DNA from 2 places in the Comamonas sp. HJ-2 genome. Region 2 is predicted to be linked to the other one. Evidence: predicted binding sites of a transcription regulator. Region 2 holds the regulator's gene; the other holds the start of a gene.
The links. The regulator sigma-54, encoded in region 2, starts transcription at its own class of promoters, with help from an activator protein. The targets are predictions, from matches to a motif close to TGGCANGNAANCTGCTTT.

Region 1 (4,825 bases), on a different contig from region 2:
GCGCGGCCAGCGCCAGCCGCGCCACCTGCCTGCCCAGCAGCTGGCTGTTGGCGGGAGCCGTCAGCCAGTCCGCCAGCGCCTGGGCGGGGTTGTTGCGCTCGATCAGCGCCACCAGCGAAGGCGCGTCGAGAAACTTATCGCGCACGAAAGTGGCCAGGTTGCGGCCTATGCGATCCTTGTTGCGCGGGATGATGGCCGTGTGCCGCCCCACCAGCGGCAGCGGAATATGGCGAAACAGCGCCGAGACCGCAAACCAGTCGGCCAGCGCCCCCACCATGGCGGCCTCGCAGATGGCCCGCAGGCACACCAGCCACAGCGGCACGGCCTGGCCCTCCAGTCCCCAGCGCGAGCCCGCCAGCGCCGTAGCGATGAAGCCGGCCGTCACCAGCAGCAGCAAAATCAGCGGCAGCCGCTTGGCGCGTTGCAGGGACAGGCGTTGTTCTTCGGTGAGCATGGCGCAAGCATAGGCGAGTCATGCCTGCTCGCCTATGCTTGCGGTACTGATGACGGCGCATTGCCTGTCATGCCCCATTGCGACAACAGGAGACAGGCTTTTGCAATTGCACCGAAAATAGCGCTCTTGTATTCCCTGACTCTCGAAAAATCATGACCGAAGCCACCCGCCCCGAACTGCCCGACCATCTGTCCGTTGACCCTCGCAGCCCCCACCATGTGGCCGCCGTGTTCGAGCACGACATCGGCATCCGCTTCAATGGCAAGGACCGCTTTGACGTCGAGGAATACTGCGTGAGCGAGGGCTGGGTCAAGGTGCCCGCCGGCAAGACCCTGGACCGAAAGGGCAAGCCCCTGCTGATCAAGCTCAAGGGTACGGTCGAAGCGTATTACCGTTGACCCCTGAGGCTCTTGCTCGATGTCTCTCACTTGGCAATCGCCTAATTCAAAGAGCAATTAGCCAAATCGCTGCCTCAATAAAGAGAGCTGCTTGCGCTGTATTTACATGGGTCTTGGATGCTTTCAGCAAAAAATCCATTAAAAACAAGCGCAGACAGCTCTTTTTTAATGAGCGCTCAGACGTTCAGATGATCAAGCCAGCGCTTCCGCAGGACCGAAGAACTCGTAGTGCACCTGGGCCTCGGGCACGCCCAGCTCGCGCAGCGACTGCTTGACACTGCGCATGAAGCCGCGCGGGCCCAGGAAGTAGACATCGGCATCGCGCGACTCGGGCAGCCACTGGGCCAGTCGGTCAGTGCTCAGCAGGCCCTGGGCATCGACCTCGTCGCCCGCATCCGCCTGGTCGTAGCAATAGCGGCGCGTGAGCTGCTCGTGGCTGCTAGCCAGCGCATCGATCTTCTCGCGGAAGGCATGCACGCCGCGATCGCGCGCGCAGTGGATGAAGGTGATCTCGCGCCCCGTGGGCAGCGCGGCCTGCAGCATGGGCAACGTGGGCGTGATGCCCACACCGCCGCTGATCAGCACCAGGGGCTTGGCATTGGCCTGCAAGGTGAAATGGCCGGCAGGCGGGAACAGCTCCAGCGTATCGCCCACGTGCAGCTGGTCGTGCAAATGGTTGGAGACCTTGCCGCCGGCCTCGCGCTTGACGCTGATGCGATAGCTCTTGCCGTTGGCAGGCGCCGACAGCGAGTAGTTGCGGCGCTGCTCCAGGCCGTCGACCACCACACGCAGGCCGATGTACTGGCCTGGCTGATGGGCAATCACCGCGCCGCCGTCCACGGGTTCCAGATAGAAGGACGTGATCTCGGCGCTTTCGGCCTCTTTGCGCACCAGCTTGAAGGCACGCGCACCACGCCAGCCGCCGTCGGTTGCCGCAGTCTGCTCGTACACCGCGCGCTCCGCACCGATCAGGATATCGGCCAGCTGCTGATAGGCGGCGGCCCAGGCGGCGATCACCTCATCCGTGGCGATCTCTGCCCCCAGCACCTCGCGAATGGCGCGCAGCAGGCAGGCACCGACGATGGGGTAATGCTCGGCCTGTACCTGCAGCGCCACATGCTTGTTGATGATTTGCGCAGGCAGATTGCCCAGGTTTTCCAGTCGGTCGATGTTCTTGGCATACATCAGCACGCTATGTGCCAATGCTCGCGGCTGAGCACCGCTTTGCTGGTGCGCCTGGTTGAACAGCGGGCGCACCTCGGGATACTCACCCAGCATGGTCTGGTAGAAATGCGTGATCAGGGCCTCGCCGCCGGTTTCCAGCAGCGGTACGGTGGCCTTGACGATCTCGCGTTGACGTTCGGTAAGCATGCAAATCTCCTGGTTGCTGCCTTGCCAGCTGCAAGGCTTGAGCGGATAAATGCAAACGGCGTGCCAGCAACAAGACCATTGCAGAACAATGGCTTGCAAAAACATGCGTCAATATGACATCTATCAATTGCTGTCTTATTGACACCATCCGATGTCGTTATGACAACATCTCACATTCTCAACGCCGTCAGCCCGCTGATCGCCGATCTGGCCCAGGACCTGTCCGAGCGCGAACGTCTGCGCCGTCTGCTTGCCGCACTGCGCAATCTGTTGCCCGCCGATGCCGTAGCCCTGCTGAAGCTCGAAGGCGAATGGCTGCGCCCCATGGCGATCGACGGCTTGATGCCGGACACGCTGGGCCGGCGCTTTCGCCTGGGCGAGCATCCGCGCTTTGCCCAGTTGCTGGCGGCCGGCCAGGCCATGCGCTTCGAACCCGACAGTCCCCTGCCCGATCCCTATGACGGGCTGGTGGCGCACAAAGGCCAGGCCATCAGCGAGCTGCATGTGCATGACTGCATGGGCTGCGTGCTGCAGCTGGGCGGCCTGCCCTGGGGTCTGCTGACGCTGGACGCACTGGAGCCGGGCCGGTTCGCCGACCCCGCGGCGCTGGCCATGCTGCAGGCCTTCAGCAATCTGGCCGCAGCCACCGTGGCCACGGCCGAGCGCGTGCACCAGCTGTCCCAGCTCGCGCGCGGCGCCACCGGCTCGGCCAGAGCGGCCGCGCCGCAGGAGCGCGGACTGCAGGGCGCAAGCCCTGTCATACGCCAGTTGCAGAAAGACATTGCCCTGGTTGCCGCCAGCGATCTTTGCGTGCTCGTCACCGGCGAAACCGGCACCGGCAAGGAACTGGTGGCCCAGGCAGTGCATGCGCAGTCGGGCCGTGCCGACAAGCCCATGATCAGCATCAACTGCGCGGCCCTGCCCGACAACCTGGTCGAGAGCGAGCTGTTCGGCCATGTGCGCGGGGCCTTCACGGGAGCACTGACCGAACGCAGCGGCAAGTTCGAGCAGGCGCATCAGGGCACGCTGTTCCTAGACGAGGTCGGCGAACTCTCGCTGCCCGTGCAGGCCAAGCTGCTGCGCGTGCTGCAAAGCGGCCAGCTGCAGCGCCTGGGCTCGGACCGGGAGCACCATGTGGATGTGCGCGTGATCGCCGCCACCAACCGCGACCTGGCTGCGGAAGTCGGCGCCGGGCGCATGCGCGCGGACTTCTATCACCGCCTCAATGTCTATCCGCTCGCCGTACCGCCGCTGCGCGAGCGCGACAGCGACGTGCTGCAGCTGGCGGGCTATTTCCTCGAGGAGAATCGATCCAGACTCAGGCTCGGCGGCCTGCGCCTGGATGCGGCCGCACAGGCGGCCCTGCTCAATCGCAGCTGGCCCGGCAATGTGCGCGAACTCGAGCACTGCATCAGCCGCGCCGTGCTCAGGGCCCTGAGCCGCAATGACGGCAGCGCCAGCCGCGCAGGAACCAGGCTGCGCATCGTGACCCTGGGACTTGCCGATCTCTGGGAGCGGGCCGAGGCGCCTGCCGCCGCACAGGCCACAGCATCCATGGACCCGGCCACCGCAGCGGCTGCGCCCGAGGCCGGTCTGCGCGCCACCGTCAGCGCCTATGAGCGCCAGCTGGTCAGCTCCAGCCTGGCCCGCCACCGGGGCAGTTGGGCCGCCGCAGCGCGCGAGCTGCAGCTCGATCGAGCCAATCTGCAGCGCCTGGCCAAGCGGCTTGAGATCGACAGGCCTTGATCAGCGGCCCTGGATGCCCAGCAGCTCCACATCGAAGTTCAGCGTGGCATTGGGGGGAACGGCACGGCCTGCACCACGGCTGCCATAGGCTATGCCGGGAGGACATGTCAGCTTGGCCTTGCCACCCACTTTCATCTTCTGCACGCCCTCGGTCCAGCAGGGAATCACGCCATTGAGCGGGAACTCGATGGGCTGCTTGCGTGCATAGGAGCTGTCGAACTCCTTGCCGGTATCGGGGAAGTAGCCGCGGTAGTGCACCTTGACGGTGTCCGTCGCCTTGGGACTGGGCCCGCTGCCTTCGACCTGGCTTTCATAGATCAGCCCGCTGGCGGTAGTGACCGGCGCAGCATGAACCACTGCGCCAGCGCCCAGAGCAAATACAAACCCGATCACGGAGATTGCTTTTTTCATATCGGATGCGCTGAGTAAATAAACAAAACCCGACTTTATTACGAAGTCGGGTCGAAAAAATGTCATGGCAGCTATACCGCCAGCCGCAGCCTCTCAGATCCGGGCAATGCCGATATCGTCCAGAGCCTTGGACAGATGCGCCACGGAGCGATCCGAGTCATGCCATTTGTCCAGGCCGAACAGGCCGATGCGGAAGGTCTGGAAGTCCGGGCCTTCATCGCATTGCAGCGGAACGCCAGAGGCGGTCTGCAGGCCCACCTTGAGGAAGGCGCGGCCGCTCTGGATTTCCGCGTCAGTGGTGTAGCTCACGACCACGCCAGGGGCCTTGTAGCCCTCTGCGGCGACGCTGGGAAAGCCGCGCAACTGCAGCAGCTCGCGCACCTTGCGACCCAGTTCCATCTGTTCTTCGCGCACCTTGGCAAAGCCGTATTCGCGCGTCTCCAGC
Region 2 (14,664 bases):
AGGCAATTTCAACTTCACGGTCAACTTCAACTGCGCGCCCGGCATTCCCTATTTCCCGGCCAGCTACCACCGCGGCCAGCACCACGGCGCCCTGGTGCTGGGTCTGGAAACGCCAGACCTCATGGTGGCGGAACTGCAGAAGCTGCAGCAGCAGCGCCTGCAGCTCGATCACGCGGCGTGGTTCAGGCTCGCATTCGAGCGCCTGAGCCAGGCCCTGAACGAGCATGCCACTGCCATCCAGCGCTGTGCCGACGGCGTGAAACTGGCCGAGGGCTGGCATATCGCGGGCATGGACACCTCGGCCGCGCCGTCCAAATCCTGCGCCTCCATGGTCGATGTCTACCAACTGCTGGGCGTGCCCTGTTTCGGCGCCAGCGGCACGGTGGAAGCCTCGGCCCTGCTGACCCGCGTCTTCAAATCGGTCAACGGCGTGACACAGATCGGTTTCAGCGGCCTGATGCTGGCCGTGACCGAGGACCAAGGCCTGGCCCAGGCCAGTCTGAATGACGAGTTCGATATCCGCGCCCTGCTGACCTACAGCAGCGTCTGCGGCATCGGCCTCGATACCGTGCCGGTGCCGGGCGACAGCAGCGCCGAGCAGATCGCCGCCGTCATGCGCGATACAGGCACCATGGCGTTTCGCCTCAACAAGCCGCTGACGGTGCGCCTGTTCCCCGTACCGGGCCTCAAAGCCGGCGACAGAACAGCCTTCGAGAGCGCCGACCTTTGCAACTGCGCCGTGCTGGCCCTGCCTTGAGTATCTGATCCCGACCGGCTGCTGCGCTTGGCCGTCAAGCGCCGGCAGCTATTGCTTTTGATATTCCCCTACCCCGGTTCTGTTTGACCTGCCCCCATGGTGGCCGCCGGGGTGCCCCCGGTAAAATTGGTCCTTATGGCAAAAATTATCGTTCTGGCACTGGTGCTGCTCTTCTTTGGCTGCGGGCTGTACATGCATCTGCGCGGCAAGGTGCGCCACAAGGTGGTCAAGCAATTGTTTGACCACTCCACGTTCACAGCGCCGTTCAACGTCTTCATGCTGATGTTCAGCAAGGTGCCGCGCACGCCCTATCTGCCCACCAGCACCTTCCCCGAGCTGGCGCCGCTGCAGGCCAACTGGCGCGAGATCCGCGAGGAAGCCGTCAATCTGCAAAAGAACATGCAGATCAAGGCCGCAGCCAACAACGACGACGCAGGCTTCAACTCCTTCTTCAAGACCGGCTGGAAGCGCTTCTACCTCAAGTGGTACGGCGACGCCCACCCTTCGGCCATGGAGTTGTGCCCCAAGACCACGGCCCTGGTGAAATCGATTCCCAGCGTCAAGGCCGCCATGTTTGCCGAGCTGCCGCCCGGCGCCAAGCTCAATCTGCACCGCGACCCCTATGCGGGCTCGCTGCGCTATCACCTGGCCGTGCTGGCGCCCAACGACGACCGCTGCATGATCGAGGTCGACGGCCAGCCCTATAGCTGGCGCGAAGGCGAAGGCGTGATCTTCGACGAGACCTTTATGCACTGGGCCGAGAACCGCTCGGAAGGCAATCGCATCGTGCTGTTCTGCGATGTGGAGCGCCCCATGACCAATGGCTTTGCCCAGTGGCTCAATCACTGGCTGGGCAAGAACGTGGTGGCCGCCGCCAGCTCGCCCAACAACGAGGGCGATCCGCGCGGCATGATCAGCAAGCTGTTCAAGATCTCGTTCTATGCGGGCAAGTACCGCCGTGCCTTCCGCGACTGGAATCCGACCTTCTACAAGATCCTCAAGTTCGGCCTGATGATCGGCGTGCTGGTCTGGTTTATCTGGTGGTTGGTTTCTTGATAACCCCCTGAGGCGCTACGCGCCTTCCCCTGGCCGGGCGCCCCCAAGGGGGACGGCAGCATCGCCGCAAGGGCGGCTCTTGCTCGCTGCCCCTTGCTTGAGGAATGCCTTATCAAGGCTCCCGCCCTAAATACAGAACAAGAAAGCCGCTGTGCGATGCATCAGCGGCTTTCTTGTTTCTGCGGTGCCCTACAGCGCCTTGCGCAGCGTGGTCGTCGGTATCTTGAGCTGCTCGCGGTATTTGGCGACGGTGCGGCGCGCGCACTCGATGCCCTGCTCCTTGAGCATATCGGCCAGCTTGGCGTCCGACAGCGGCTTTCTGGCATCTTCGGCATCGACAAACTGCTTGATCAGCGCACGCACGGCCGTGCTGGAAGCACTGCCGCCGGTTTCCGTGCCCAGGCCCGAACCGAAGAAATACTTGAGCTCGAAGGTACCCTGGGGCGTGGCCATGTACTTGGCCGTGGTCACGCGGCTGATGGTGGACTCGTGCAGGCCCAGGGTGTCGGCGATATCGCGCAGCACCAGCGGGCGCATGGCCAGCTCGCCATGCACAAAGAAGTTCTTCTGCCGCTCCACGATGGCTTCGGAAACACGCAAGATGGTGTCGAAGCGCTGCTGGATGTTCTTGATGAACCAGCGCGCCTCCTGCAGTTGCTGCTGCAGCGCCGCATGGCCGTCGCTGTTCTTGTGGCGGCGCAGCACGCTGGCATAGATGTCGTGCACGCGCAGACGCGGCATGACCTCGGGGTTGAGCTGCACGGAGAAGTCCACCCGGCCCGAGCCGGACCGCACCGGGCGCACGATGACATCGGGCACCACGATATGGCGTTCCACGTCGACAAAGCGGCGCCCCGGACGCGGCTCCAGCCTGGCGATCAGGGCCATGGCTTCGCGCAGTTGCTCCTCTCGCGCACCGCACAGGCTGGTGAGCTTGCGCAGATCGCGCCGCGCCAGCAGGTCCATGGGCTGGGCACAGATGGCCTGCGCCAGCAGCAGCCGGCTCATATGCGCCTCGGTCGTGCCCTCGTCCTCGGCCGTGCGGATCAGATCGCGCAGCTGCAGCTGCAGGCACTCGGCCAGATCGCGCGCGCCCACACCCACGGGCTCCAGGCTTTGCAGCAGCTTCAGCGCAATGGCAAAGTGCTGCTCCAGCTCCTCGCGCTCCTCCAAGTCGTCGCCAGCCAGGCTCTGCGCCAACTCCTGCAGGGAATCCTCGAGATAGCCGTCGTCGCTGAGCGACTCGATGAGAAAGCGCAGTGCAGCCATGTCCGCCGCACCAAGATGCAGGCTCAGCGCCTGACGGTGCAGAAAGTCGGTCAGGCTCTGGTGCTCGCGCGCCAGATCGATGGCATCGGTTTCGTCATCGCCGTCGCGGTTGCGCGTGGAGCTGCTGGCCGAGGGCGTATCCCACTCGCTGCTGGATTCGCCGCCCCATTCCCCGTCCTGGCCGTCCATGCCGTCGGCCTCCCAGTTCAGCGTTTCCGGGGTTTCGGGGTTTGATGTCTCCGCTACCGTTTCAGTAGCTTGTTGCGCTTGCGATGCATCTCTTTCAGCATGAATACCATCTGAAGTGCTGTATTCACTGGCGCTAGCAGCTACATCTACAGGAGCATCCCCCGCAGTTTCTGCCTCATCGCCCGCACGTTCCAGAAAAGGGTTGTCGACCAGCATCTGCTCGACTTCCTGCGCCAGCTCCAGGGTGGAGAGCTGCAGCAGCTGAATGGATTGCTGCAGCTGCGGCGTAAGCGATAAATGCTGCGAAACGCGTAGCGAGAGACCTGGCTTCATCGAGGCGCGGCTCCCAGACAATCATCGCAAACGCGCGCAGTGCTATGGACTTGCCGCCGGGCCGCCCCAGGGCAAACCCCGGCGCAGCCGGTCAGGGCCCCTTCCGGGGACAGCGACCACACAAAGTGAGGGAGCGTGGGGGTCATCACATTCTGAAATGTTCGCCCAGATAGACGCGGCGCACATCGGCGTTCTCCACGATCTCCTCGGGCGTGCCTTCGGCCAGCACATGGCCGTCGCTGATGATGAAGGCGTGGTCGCAGATGCCGAGCGTCTCGCGCACATTGTGGTCGGTGATCAGCACGCCGATGCCGCGCTCCTTGAGGAAGCCGATGATGCGCTGGATCTCGATCACCGCGATCGGGTCGATGCCGGCAAACGGCTCGTCAAGCAGAATGAAGCGCGGTTGCGTGGCCAGGGCGCGGGCAATTTCCACGCGACGGCGCTCACCGCCGGACAGCGCCAGCGCCGGCGACTGGCGCAGATGCTCCACGCGCAGCTCCTGCAGCAGGCCCGTGAGGCGCTTTTCGATCTCGTCGCGCGTCAGCGTCTTGCCCTGCTCGTCCTTTTGCAGCTCCAGCACGGCGCGCACATTGTCTTCCACGCTGAGCTTGCGAAAGATGGAGGCTTCCTGAGGCAGATAGGACAGGCCCAGGCGCGAACGCTGGTGAATCGGCATGCCGCCCACCGGCTGGCCGTCGATGAAGATCTCGCCGCCGTCGCTGCGCACCAGGCCCACGATCATGTAGAACGATGTGGTCTTGCCTGCACCGTTGGGGCCGAGCAAACCGACCACCTCGCCTTTTTGCACGGACAGGGACACATCCTTGACCACCTTGCGGCTGCCGTAGGACTTGGCCAGATGCTTGGCCTCCAGGCGGCTGTCGGACTCGCCGCTGCGGCTGCTGGAGAAAGTCGGCTCGCTCATTTCTTCTCGTCGGCTTTCTCACCGCCCAGCGTCATGCTCTGGCGCAGCTGCGTGGCAGGTGTTGCAGGCTTGGGCTGTGCTCCCGGCGTGCCGTCCTTGGGCGCCATGATGGCGCGCACACGGCCACCCTGTCCCACGGAGGAGCTCGGCAGGCCGCCGCTGGTCTTCTGGCCATCGACGGTATAGACGTCGGTGATGTTGTTGTAGACGATGATGGAGCCCGTGACCTGATCGCTGAGCTGACCGCCACGGTAGCGGCGCATCTCGCCACGACGGATGAACTTGACGATATCGGCCTTGCCGTCGTACTCGATGACTTCGCCTTCGCCCTCGATGAACTCCTCGGGCTGACCGGCCACGGTATCGCGCTTCTGACGGAAGAACGCTCGCTTGCCGGCCTCGGCCTTGATCACACCGTACTGATAGCCCTCGGCGTCCTGCCGCACATCGAGCTGAGCACCGCGCAGCACGATGGAGCCCTTGGTCATCACCACATTGCCAGTAAAGACACTGGTCTGCTGCAGCTCGTCATGACGCAACGCATCCGCCTCGATATTCATGGGCTTGGCGCTGTCGGCTTTTTCGGCATGGACAATGCCGGTCGCTGCTGCCAGGGCGCAGGCCAGCGCAAGAGGTAGGAGTGTTTTTTTCATGGAAGGCACGTTTCTTGCATCCATTGTAGTCATTCCCTTTTTGCAACTTGCGTAAAAAACACCCACAAAAAAGCCCGCACGGCGGCGGGCTTGTTGGGCGTCAAACGTCACTGACGTCTGCTGGCTGATCTCAGGCCTTGCGACTGGAGGCGACCAGCGCATTGACCACGCGCAGCACATTGTCCATATTGCCGGCCTTGGTGCCGTCCGTGTAGTAGCGGCCGGCCACACCCATGGCGGGCACGCCTTCCACGTCATATTCGTTTTGCAGCTGAGCGGCCTTGCGCGCCTGATTGGCCACGGTGAAGGAGTTGTAGACCTCCTTGAACTTGGCCAGATCCACGCCCTGCTTGCCGACCCAGTCAAAGATGGCGTCGTCGGTCTTGAGCAGATTGCGATCCACGTGGATGGTGCGGAACACCTTGGCGTGCAGCTGGGGCAGCAGGTTCATGCCCTCCAGAGCGTAGTACAGCTTTTGCTGAGGCACGAAAGAGGCATTGAAGGCCACGGGCACGCGGCGCACCGCCACATCGGCAGGCTGGCTCTTTGCCCAGGCTTCGAACTGGGGCTCGAAGGCATTGCAATGCGGGCAGCTGTACCAGAAGAACTCGACCACCTCGACCTTGCCGGCCGGCGCGCTCACGCTGGCGGGCTTGCCCAGCTTGATGTAGTCCTTGCCTTCCTTGGGCGCAGCGCCCTGGGCCCAGCTGGAGGAGGCACCCAGACTCAGGGCACCGGCAGCAGCTGCCGAGGCAGCCAGAGAGAATTCGCGACGTTTCATCTAAACAAACTCCTGTATCAGGTCTGCAGTATCAGAGCCAACAGGCCCAAAAAAGTTCAGCTTTGTCAAAACTACCAATGGCACAAGCCAGAGGCCTCAAGCAAGGGCCGCCCCGCAGCTACGCTGCAGTCCCCGGCGCGCAGCGCCTCAGGGGTCTTGTTATCTGGCCGCGCGCACCAGAGTCGAGTCCACGCCCGCACCGTCGAGCTTGCCCTTGAGCTGCTCGGCGTCGTCACGCTTGCTGAACGGCCCCACGCGCACGCGGAAAACGGTGATGCCGTTCTGCTCACGCTCGCTGATGCGCGACTCCCAGCCCAGCATGGCCAGCTTGGCACGCTGCGCTTCCGCTTCGCTCTGGCCGCGGAAAGCACCGGCCTGCACAAAGTAGTTGAACGCAGAGTCCGAAGAAGATGCCGTTTGCGCGGCCGCCTTTTCCTTGTCTGCACGCGCCTTGTCTGCCTTGTCGGCGGCGGCGGAGCGCTCCTTGACCAGATCACCCAGCGGATCACCCGATGCAGGCTTGGCAGGCTTCTCCGGCGTAGAGGGCGGCGGCGTGGTGACTCCGCCGGTTGCAGTAGGTTGTACCGCAGGCGTGGGCGGCGACACCGTCACGTCGCTCGGAGGAACTGGTGGTGTCACCGGGGGCGGTGCAGGCTGGCGGCTCTGCAGCGGTGCGTTGGGGTCCCAGTTCTTGTTGCGCTCGGCCTCGGCCGCATCGCGCTGAGTGTTGTTTCCACCCTTGTTGAGGAAGGGCACCGGCACCTTGGTCACATAGATGGCCACGGCCAGGGCCGCAGCCAGACCGATGACCATGCCAAAGATAAGCCCCAGAATGGTTCCACCGCGTTGCTGGTTCTTCATATCAGTCGCTTAACGCTTTCTGCTTCAGTTATTCCATTCTCAGATCCATCGACCCCTGACAGGCAAGGCCGGCAAGGTGATCGATGGACAGGAAACTGGGATTACATGCGCTCGGGTGCGCTCACACCCAGCACCGCCAGACCATTGTGCAACACCTGGGCCGTGGCAGCGACCAGGGCCAGACGTGCGAGCTTGACCTTTTCGTCGTCCACCAGAATGCGCTCTGCGTCGTAGTAGCTGTGATAGCTGGAGGCCAGATCGCGCAGATAGAAGGTCACGTCGTGCGGTGCGTTGCCTTCGGCAGCAGCAGTCAGCATCTCGGGGTACTTGGCCAGCAGCAGCATCAGCGCCTGGGCCTGCGGGCCTTCCAGAGCGGACAGGTCCACATCCTTGAGTGCCGCCAGGCCTGCACCACCGGCCTCCTGCCAGGCACGCAGCACGGACTGGATGCGCGCATGGGCATACTGCACGTAGTACACGGGGTTGTCGTTGTTCTGGGCCACGGCCAGATCCACGTCGAAGGTGTACTCGGTGTCGGGCTTGCGCGAGAGCAGGAAGAAGCGCACGGCATCCTTGCTGGTCCACTCGATCAGATCGCGCAGCGTGACGTAGGAGCCGGCGCGCTTGCTGATCTTGACCTCTTCGCCGTTGCGCACCACGCGCACCATGGTGTGCAGCACGTAGTCGGGGTAGCCCTCGGGGATGCCCACATCGGCAGCCTGCAGGCCGGCGCGCACGCGGGCAATGGTGCCGTGGTGGTCCGTACCCTGAATGTTCACCACCTTGGTGAAGCCGCGCTTGAACTTCTGGATGTGATAGGCCACATCGGGCACAAAGTAGGTGTAGCCGCCGTCAGTCTTGCGCATCACGCGGTCTTTGTCGTCGCCGTAGTCGGTGGACCTGAGCCACAGCGCGCCGTCCTGCTCATAAGTCTTGCCGTTGGCGATCAGGCGGTTGACCGTCGCCTCGACATGACCGTTTTCATAGAGGCTGGACTCGAGGTAGTACTCGTCGAACTTGAGGTTGAAGGCCTGCAGGTCCTTGTCCTGCTCGTTGCGCAGATAGGCCACGGCGAACTGGCGGATGTTGTCGTAATCCTCGACATCGCCGTTGGCGGTGAACTCGCGGTCATCGGCCTTGATGGTTTCCTTGGCCAGGAAAGCCTTGGCGATGTCGGCAATGTAGTCGCCGTTGTAGAAATTCTTGGCCAGCGGGTTTTCGCTGTCGGTGGGCCAGCATTCGTCACCAGGCTTGAAGCCCTTGGCGCGCAGCTGGGTGCTCTTGGTCAGGGTGTCGATCTGCACGCCCGCGTCGTTGTAATAGAACTCGCGGTGAACCTTCCAGCCCTGGGTGGAATAGAGGTTGCTGATGGCGTCGCCGATCGCAGCCTGGCGGCCATGGCCCACATGCAGAGGGCCGGTGGGGTTGGCGGAGACGAACTCGACGAGGATGTTTTCACCGCGATCGGCCTGGTAGCCGAACTTCTGGGCTTGCGCCAGCACTTCGCGCACCACCTCCTGCTTGGCAGCAGGCTTGAGGCGGATGTTGAGAAAGCCCGGACCCGCGATCTCGATCGCATCCACCCACTGCTGGAAGGCGGTTGTAGCCTCCAGCGCGGTCTTGAGCTGCTCGCCCAGGGCGCGCGGGTTGGCCTTCAGAGGCTTGGCCAGCTGCATGGCCGCCGTGCAGGCGAAATCGCCATGGGCTGCCACTTTGGGGTTTTCAAACGCAGCGCGTGCGCCGGCGCCGGGCGAGAGTGTTTCGAGCTCAGCAGCCAGGGCTGCGAGCAATTCCTGTTTGACGGAGAGCATCGCGGGATTTTACGTGCCGGATTCAAGTCCTGCCGAATCGCTGGCGCCACACCCTTGTTCCAGGGCCGGTTCACAGGCTGCAGGGCGGTATCCGCATGTTTCGGCGGCCACACCCGGTCATTGCGCAAATGGAAGTCATTCTCGCTTGAACCCCGAATGCAGGCCATGCCCACGTTCAGCGGCGAGTTCAGCCGCAGGTGGAGCCTGTTTGCCGGCTACACCTTCAACCGCAACACCTGCGAGCGCGACATCAACCACCAGGATCTGGCATCAATACCTACACGCCCAAGCACATATTGCGCCTCTGGACCACCTACCGCAGACATGAAAAAGGCCGCTTTGCAGCGGCCTTTGTCTTTTGTAGGGTCTGGGGGCAGATTACATGCCGCGCGCCCAGAAGATGGCAACCACGGCGATCACCGGCACCACATGGCCCTGCCACATCACCCATTTGCGGGTCTGCTTGATTTCCTCGGGCGGCGGCAGCTGACCGCTTGCATCCAGCGTCTTCTTCCAGCGGCGGAAGGTCAGCGTGGGCTTGAGCGAAAGCAAAAAGGCGATGACGAACAGCGTCATCTTGAGATGGAACAGCGGCGAGGCCGTATAGGCCCCCATGCCCTTGACGCACCAGAGCAGGCGCGCAATACCGGTCAGCAGCAGGACGATGGCGGCAATGCCGTAAATCATGTCCAGCCTGGCCAGGCGCTGCACCACGGCGGCATTCATCCATTCCATACGGCACAGGGCGGCCTGGCTGGTCAGAAACACCACCAGGGTCAGGATCGCCAGCAGATGTGCGCTGGCAAGAACAGCTTCAAAGGTCATGGCTTCACAGTAGAAAAAAGGACGGGTTCAGCGGCCTGTATCAGGCCACGGCGACCGGTCCATTGTCTACCGTTTCAGGCCCGCTCAGATATCCACGCCAAGACGAAAGAAGTCCGGCTGGTTGTAGTGGTGCTTGAGGTAGTCGATCCACATGCGCACGCGCAGTGGCATGTGCTTGCGCTGGGGGAAGACCACGAAGATGCCGTTGGGCGGCGCGGCAAACTCTTCCAGCACAGGCACGAGGCGACCGGCGGCGATCTCGGCCTCCACCTCCCAGGTGCTGCGCCAGGCAATGCCCCAGCCCCCCAGGCACCAGTCGTGCAGCACCTGACCATCGGAGCAGTCCAGCGGGCCACCCGGCTTGAAGTGCACGACCTCGCTGGTGCCGCTTTCGGGATGCGGGATACGGAAGGCCCAGCCCCGCGTCTGCGAGGCGTCGGACGACAGCGTCAGACAGTCATGCTGGGTCAGTTCGCTGGGGTGCTTGGGCGTGCCACGGCGCTCCAGATAGCCGGGCGTGGCCACGCACAGGCGGCGGTTGTCGGCAATGCGCACGCTGACCAGGGCCGAGTCCGGCAGATCCCCCACGCGCACCGCGCAATCGAAGCCCTCGCCCGCCAGATCGACCACGCGGTCGCTGAGGTTCAGCGAGATGGTGACATCGGGGTGCAGGTCGCGAAAACGCGGCACCAGCGGCGCCACATGGCGGCGCCCGAAACCGGCAGGCGCCGTGATGCGCAGATGGCCCGTGGCCTTGACACCGCCGGCCGACACACTGGCCTCGGCATTGCACACATCGGAGAGCAGGCGCTGGCAATCTTCCAGGAAGGCGCTGCCTTCGTGGGTCAGCGAGATGCGGCGCGTGGTGCGCACCATGAGCTTGACGCCCAGATGCTCTTCCAAAGCATCCAGACGGCGCCCCATGATGGCGGGCGCCACACCTTCGGCCTTGGCGGCAGCCGTCAAGCTGCCCCTGGTCGCTACCGATACAAAAGACTCAAATGCCTTGAGTTTGTCCATGACCGCTGCTCCTGTCTGGTCCGTGTTGTCTCCTGCTGCGGTAGCGTGCACTATTAATACAAGAGCACATACCGCACAAGCAGTCTTGATTTCTCAAATGTTTTTATCGAAAGTTCTTTAAACAAGAGCGCTGACTGCCATCACTATAAAAGTCATCAATCAGCGCTGCATGCCTGTCCCGCATGCGACTTCATTGCGATATATCTTACTTAGAAGTCACAAGTTGCCAGTGAATCTTTGATGTTTATATATGTTTATATCAAAATTTACCGTTTTCCCTGAGGCAGGAATATCGCTTATTCGCCGGCGCCATGAGCTCTTGGGCAGAGCCAGGCGTTAAACCTATGATTTGCAAAACACATTTACAAATCCGCTGCCGCCCGCCGTCATGAGCTTTTCACCCGTTTCTGCCGCCCATCTGGCCGATCTGCTGGGCCGCTCCGGCCAGGGCTGTGCGCTCTGGAATGCCGAAGGGCTGCTGCTCATGGCCACTCCCGCCTGGTGCCAATGGCTGGATATGCCAGAGGACGCAAGTCCCATCGGCCAGCCGCTGCAGGGTCTGCTGCCAGCCCAGATCTGGCAAGTCCACGGCCCGCGCTTTACCGCCGCCGCCCAGGGCTTGCACCAGGAATATGACGACATACGGCCCGGTGATTCCGGTTCTCAGCACCACCGCCGCATACAGCTCACGCCCGGCTCAGCCGATGCCCAGGGGCGGCACGAGGTGCTGATGCAGCTCAGCGACATAGGACGTGAATATGCGTGTGGTGAAGTCATTGCACGCCAGCGCGAGCAGTTGCAGGCCTTGCACGAGCAACTGCGCAGCAGCCGCCAGGACGCGGGCGAGCTCGACAGGTTGCGTACCCTGCTGGACTGGCGCACGGCCATGCTGAGCGAACACAACGAAATGCTGCAGCTGCTCTCCCATGAAATCCGCCAGCCGCTGAACAATGCCTCCGCTGCCATGCAGGCCACGCTCAAGGCCATCGAAGATCTGCATCTGGCCGATGCCGCGCCCGCCGCCAGGGCCTTGCTGCGCGCCGAGCATGTGCTGCAGCAGGTGATAGGCACACTGGACAACACCCTGACCGCCGGCACGATTTTGGCCGCTGGCGGCAAGGCCGGAGCCTCCAGCGAAACCGATCTGCCGACCTTGATCAAGCTGGTGCTGCACGATATTGCGGCCGACCTGCGCCCGCGCATCGATGTGCAATGGCTGACCACGGCACGCACCGTACAGCTGCATCCGGCGCTGATGCGGCTGACGCTTCGCAATCTGCTCAACAACGCCCTGGCCTATGCGCCCGCAGATACCCGGGTGCAGCTGCGCATCTCCGAGTCCGACGAGCCGCTGGCGCTGATTCTGGAAGTCGTGGACCAGGGCCCCGGCATTTCCGAGGAGCTGCTCCCGCGTCTGTTCGAAAAAGGCTCGCGCGGCAACCACAGCCGCCCCGGGGCCGGCCTGGGCCTGTTCATCGTGCATTCGGTCTTGCAGTTGCACCAAGGTACAGTACAAGCTCTGCCGCACAGCCCGCATGGCACGATCATGCGCCTGGTCATTCCCCAAGGTCTTGCCGAATGAGGTCCGCCGCCCATGCTGCCTGCCACTCTTGCCCTGGTCGACGACGACACCGAGTACTGCGAATTTCTGGCCCAGCATCTGCGCGGCCAGGGCGTGGAGGTCACGGCATACAGCGACAGCAGCGACCTGCTGACCGACGACGCACCCTATCGCTTTGATTTCTATGTACTGGACCTGATGCTGCCCGGGGTGGCTGGCACCGAGCTGCTGCGCATCATCCGCAAGCGCAGCCAGGCCGGCGTGCTGATTGTCTCGGGGCGCCTGGGGCCCGAAGTATTTGCCGAGGTCATCAACGCCGGTGCAGATATGTATCTGACCAAGCCCGTGACCTTCGAGCAGGTGGAACTGGCCGTGCGCGCCGTGCACCGGCGCATCATGACCACGGCCCGGACGGCCACGGCCTGGAAGCTGGACAGCCGCCGCAGTCTGCTGACCGCCCCCGATGGCCAGAGCGTGGAGCTGGGCGCCACCGACCTGATGCTGATGGAGTGCTTTTTGCAGGCCCAGGGCGAAACCGTCAGCCGCGACCATATCCGCAGCCTGCTGGCCCATACCAGCGCAGCCGAGTCCGACAACAACCTGCACGCCACCATCTACCGCCTGCGCCGCCGCATCGAAAGGGCGACGCCCGTGGCCGTGCCGCTGCAGTCCCAGCAGAAAGTGGGCTACCAGTTCCGCGCCCCCTTGATCGCGGCCTGATCAATCCGGCGCGAAAAACAAGAACGGGCCTCCAGGCCCGTTGCGTGTCTTCAGTCCGGCTGAATCACATGACGAACTTGGACTCCACATCCGAAACCTTGCGCCTGGCCAGTGCCAGGTTGGCACGGCCGTTGTCCAGCACGTAGTAGATGAAGATGCCGTTGATCTTCTCGGCAGGGCGCAGGATGTGATACTGCTTGCCCAGGGTGATCAGAATGTCTTCGATGCTGTCGTTCAGACCCAGGGACTTCATGGTCTTCATCTTGGCGCGCACCACTTCGGTATTGCCGGCGGCAGCCAGCTCCAGGTCCACGCCGGAACCTATGCTGCCCAGCAGCATGCCGCTGTTGTAATCCACCACTGCCGCGCACATGGCGCCATCCAGGGTCATCAGATCTTGCAGGCTTTCGTTCAGATTCGCCATCAGGAGCTCCTTGGTAAAGATTGGCTGGCCGATATCGGAAGATGCTCAATGTGTTTCAAGATTAACAAATCATTTCTGAGCGCGGATATCGACTTATGACAGACAAAGCCTTGTCATTTGATGGCACGCACTTACTTCAAAGCAAAGACAAGACGCGTAAAACACCGTCCAATCTGCCGCCAGCTCAGGCCTGGCAAGCAATTGAAGCTATTGCTTCGGGAGAGACCTCGCGCCGCCTCCTCCAGTCTCTGCCATCTATTGCTGAGCCCGTCACTGCCGCAGCCGCAGCGCATACCGGTCAGAACTGACGAACTCTGGCGCCTTGGGTACGTAAAACGCATAAACCCCAGGGACTCCATATAAAAACATCATGAGTTCTGAACTATTTAGGCTATTTATGTACTCAAAGAATTCAAATACAGTCTCCACACATGCTGCCCGTGATGGGCAACGACTCCTGAATCCCGAGACATCACAACCAGAGGTTTCCAATGACTGATCGCACCCAAGTCCACGGCCTGCAAGTCGCCACCGAGCTGTACAACTTTGTGAACACGCAAGTGCTGCCTGGCACGGGCGTGGACCAGGACACCTACTGGAAGGGCTTCGACGCCATCGTGGCCGATCTGGCGCCCAAGAACGCAGCCCTGCTGGCCGAGCGCGATCGCCTGCAGACGCAGCTCGATACCTGGCACAAGGCCAACCCCGGCCCCATCGCCGACATGGCGGCCTACCGCCAGTTTCTGACCAGCATCGGCTATCTGGTGGAGTCTCCCAAGGACGCCAAGGCCACGACCGAAAACGTCGACGCCGAACTGGCCATTCAGGCCGGCCCCCAGCTGGTGGTGCCCATTCTGAACGCCCGCTACGCGCTGAACGCCGCCAACGCCCGCTGGGGCTCGCTGTACGACGCGCTGTATGGCACGGACGCCATCAGCGAAGAAGGCGGCGCCGAGAAGGGCAAGGGCTACAACCCTGTGCGCGGCGCCAAGGTCATCGCATTCGCACGCAACTTCCTCGATCAGGCCGTGCCCCTGGCTTCCGGCTCGCACAAGGACTCCACCGGCTACGCCGTCGAAGGCGGCAAGCTGGTCGTGTCCCTGAAGGACGGCAGCAAGACCGGCCTGAAGGACGAAGCCAAGTTCATCGGCTACCAGGGCGATGCTGCGGCTCCCAAGTCGGTGCTGCTCAAGAACAACGGCATCCACATCGACATCATCATCAACAAGTCCACCCCCATCGGCAGCACCGATGCTGCCGGCGTGGCCGATGTGGTGGTCGAGGCCGCCCTGTCCACCATTCTGGATCTGGAAGACTCCGTAGCCGCCGTGGATGCCGAAGACAAGGTCAACGGCTACGCCAACTGGCTGGGCATTCTCAAGGGCACGCTGACCGAATCCTTTGAAAAGGGCGGCAAGACCGTGACCCGTGGCCTGAACCCCGACCGCGAGTACACCGGCGCCGACGGCAAGCCCG

Region 1: hmpA (NO-inducible flavohemoprotein) is a predicted target of sigma-54. The motif match lies at 2,272-2,289, and genes of this name have one in related genera.

Annotation. Positions count from the first base shown of each region.
Region 1 covers NZ_JBSIFD010000012.1:158,498-163,322, forward strand. The annotation lists gene ACWGXF_RS11835 (DUF445 domain-containing protein) at 1-454, opposite strand, end outside; gene ACWGXF_RS11840 (DUF3297 family protein) at 607-852, shown strand; gene hmpA (NO-inducible flavohemoprotein) at 1,045-2,223, opposite strand; gene norR (nitric oxide reductase transcriptional regulator NorR) at 2,383-3,969, shown strand; gene ACWGXF_RS11855 (FKBP-type peptidyl-prolyl cis-trans isomerase) at 3,970-4,380, opposite strand; gene ACWGXF_RS11860 (aminotransferase class V-fold PLP-dependent enzyme) at 4,474-4,825, opposite strand, start outside.
Region 2 covers NZ_JBSIFD010000022.1:3,324-17,987, reverse strand. The annotation lists gene ACWGXF_RS17795 (DUF711 family protein) at 1-757, shown strand, start outside; gene ACWGXF_RS17790 (aspartyl/asparaginyl beta-hydroxylase domain-containing protein) at 893-1,813, shown strand; gene ACWGXF_RS17785 (RNA polymerase factor sigma-54) at 2,003-3,604, opposite strand; gene lptB (LPS export ABC transporter ATP-binding protein) at 3,750-4,532, opposite strand; gene lptA (lipopolysaccharide transport periplasmic protein LptA) at 4,529-5,185, opposite strand; gene ACWGXF_RS17770 (thiol:disulfide interchange protein DsbA/DsbL) at 5,316-5,966, opposite strand; gene ACWGXF_RS17765 (SPOR domain-containing protein) at 6,126-6,827, opposite strand; gene argS (arginine--tRNA ligase) at 6,929-8,638, opposite strand; gene ACWGXF_RS17755 (DUF2214 family protein) at 9,017-9,463, opposite strand; gene ACWGXF_RS17750 (LysR family transcriptional regulator) at 9,548-10,483, opposite strand; gene ACWGXF_RS17745 (sensor histidine kinase) at 10,872-12,065, shown strand; gene ACWGXF_RS17740 (response regulator transcription factor) at 12,078-12,764, shown strand; gene ACWGXF_RS17735 (hypothetical protein) at 12,829-13,188, opposite strand; gene ACWGXF_RS17730 (hypothetical protein) at 13,284-13,496, shown strand; gene ACWGXF_RS17725 (malate synthase G) at 13,680-14,664, shown strand, end outside.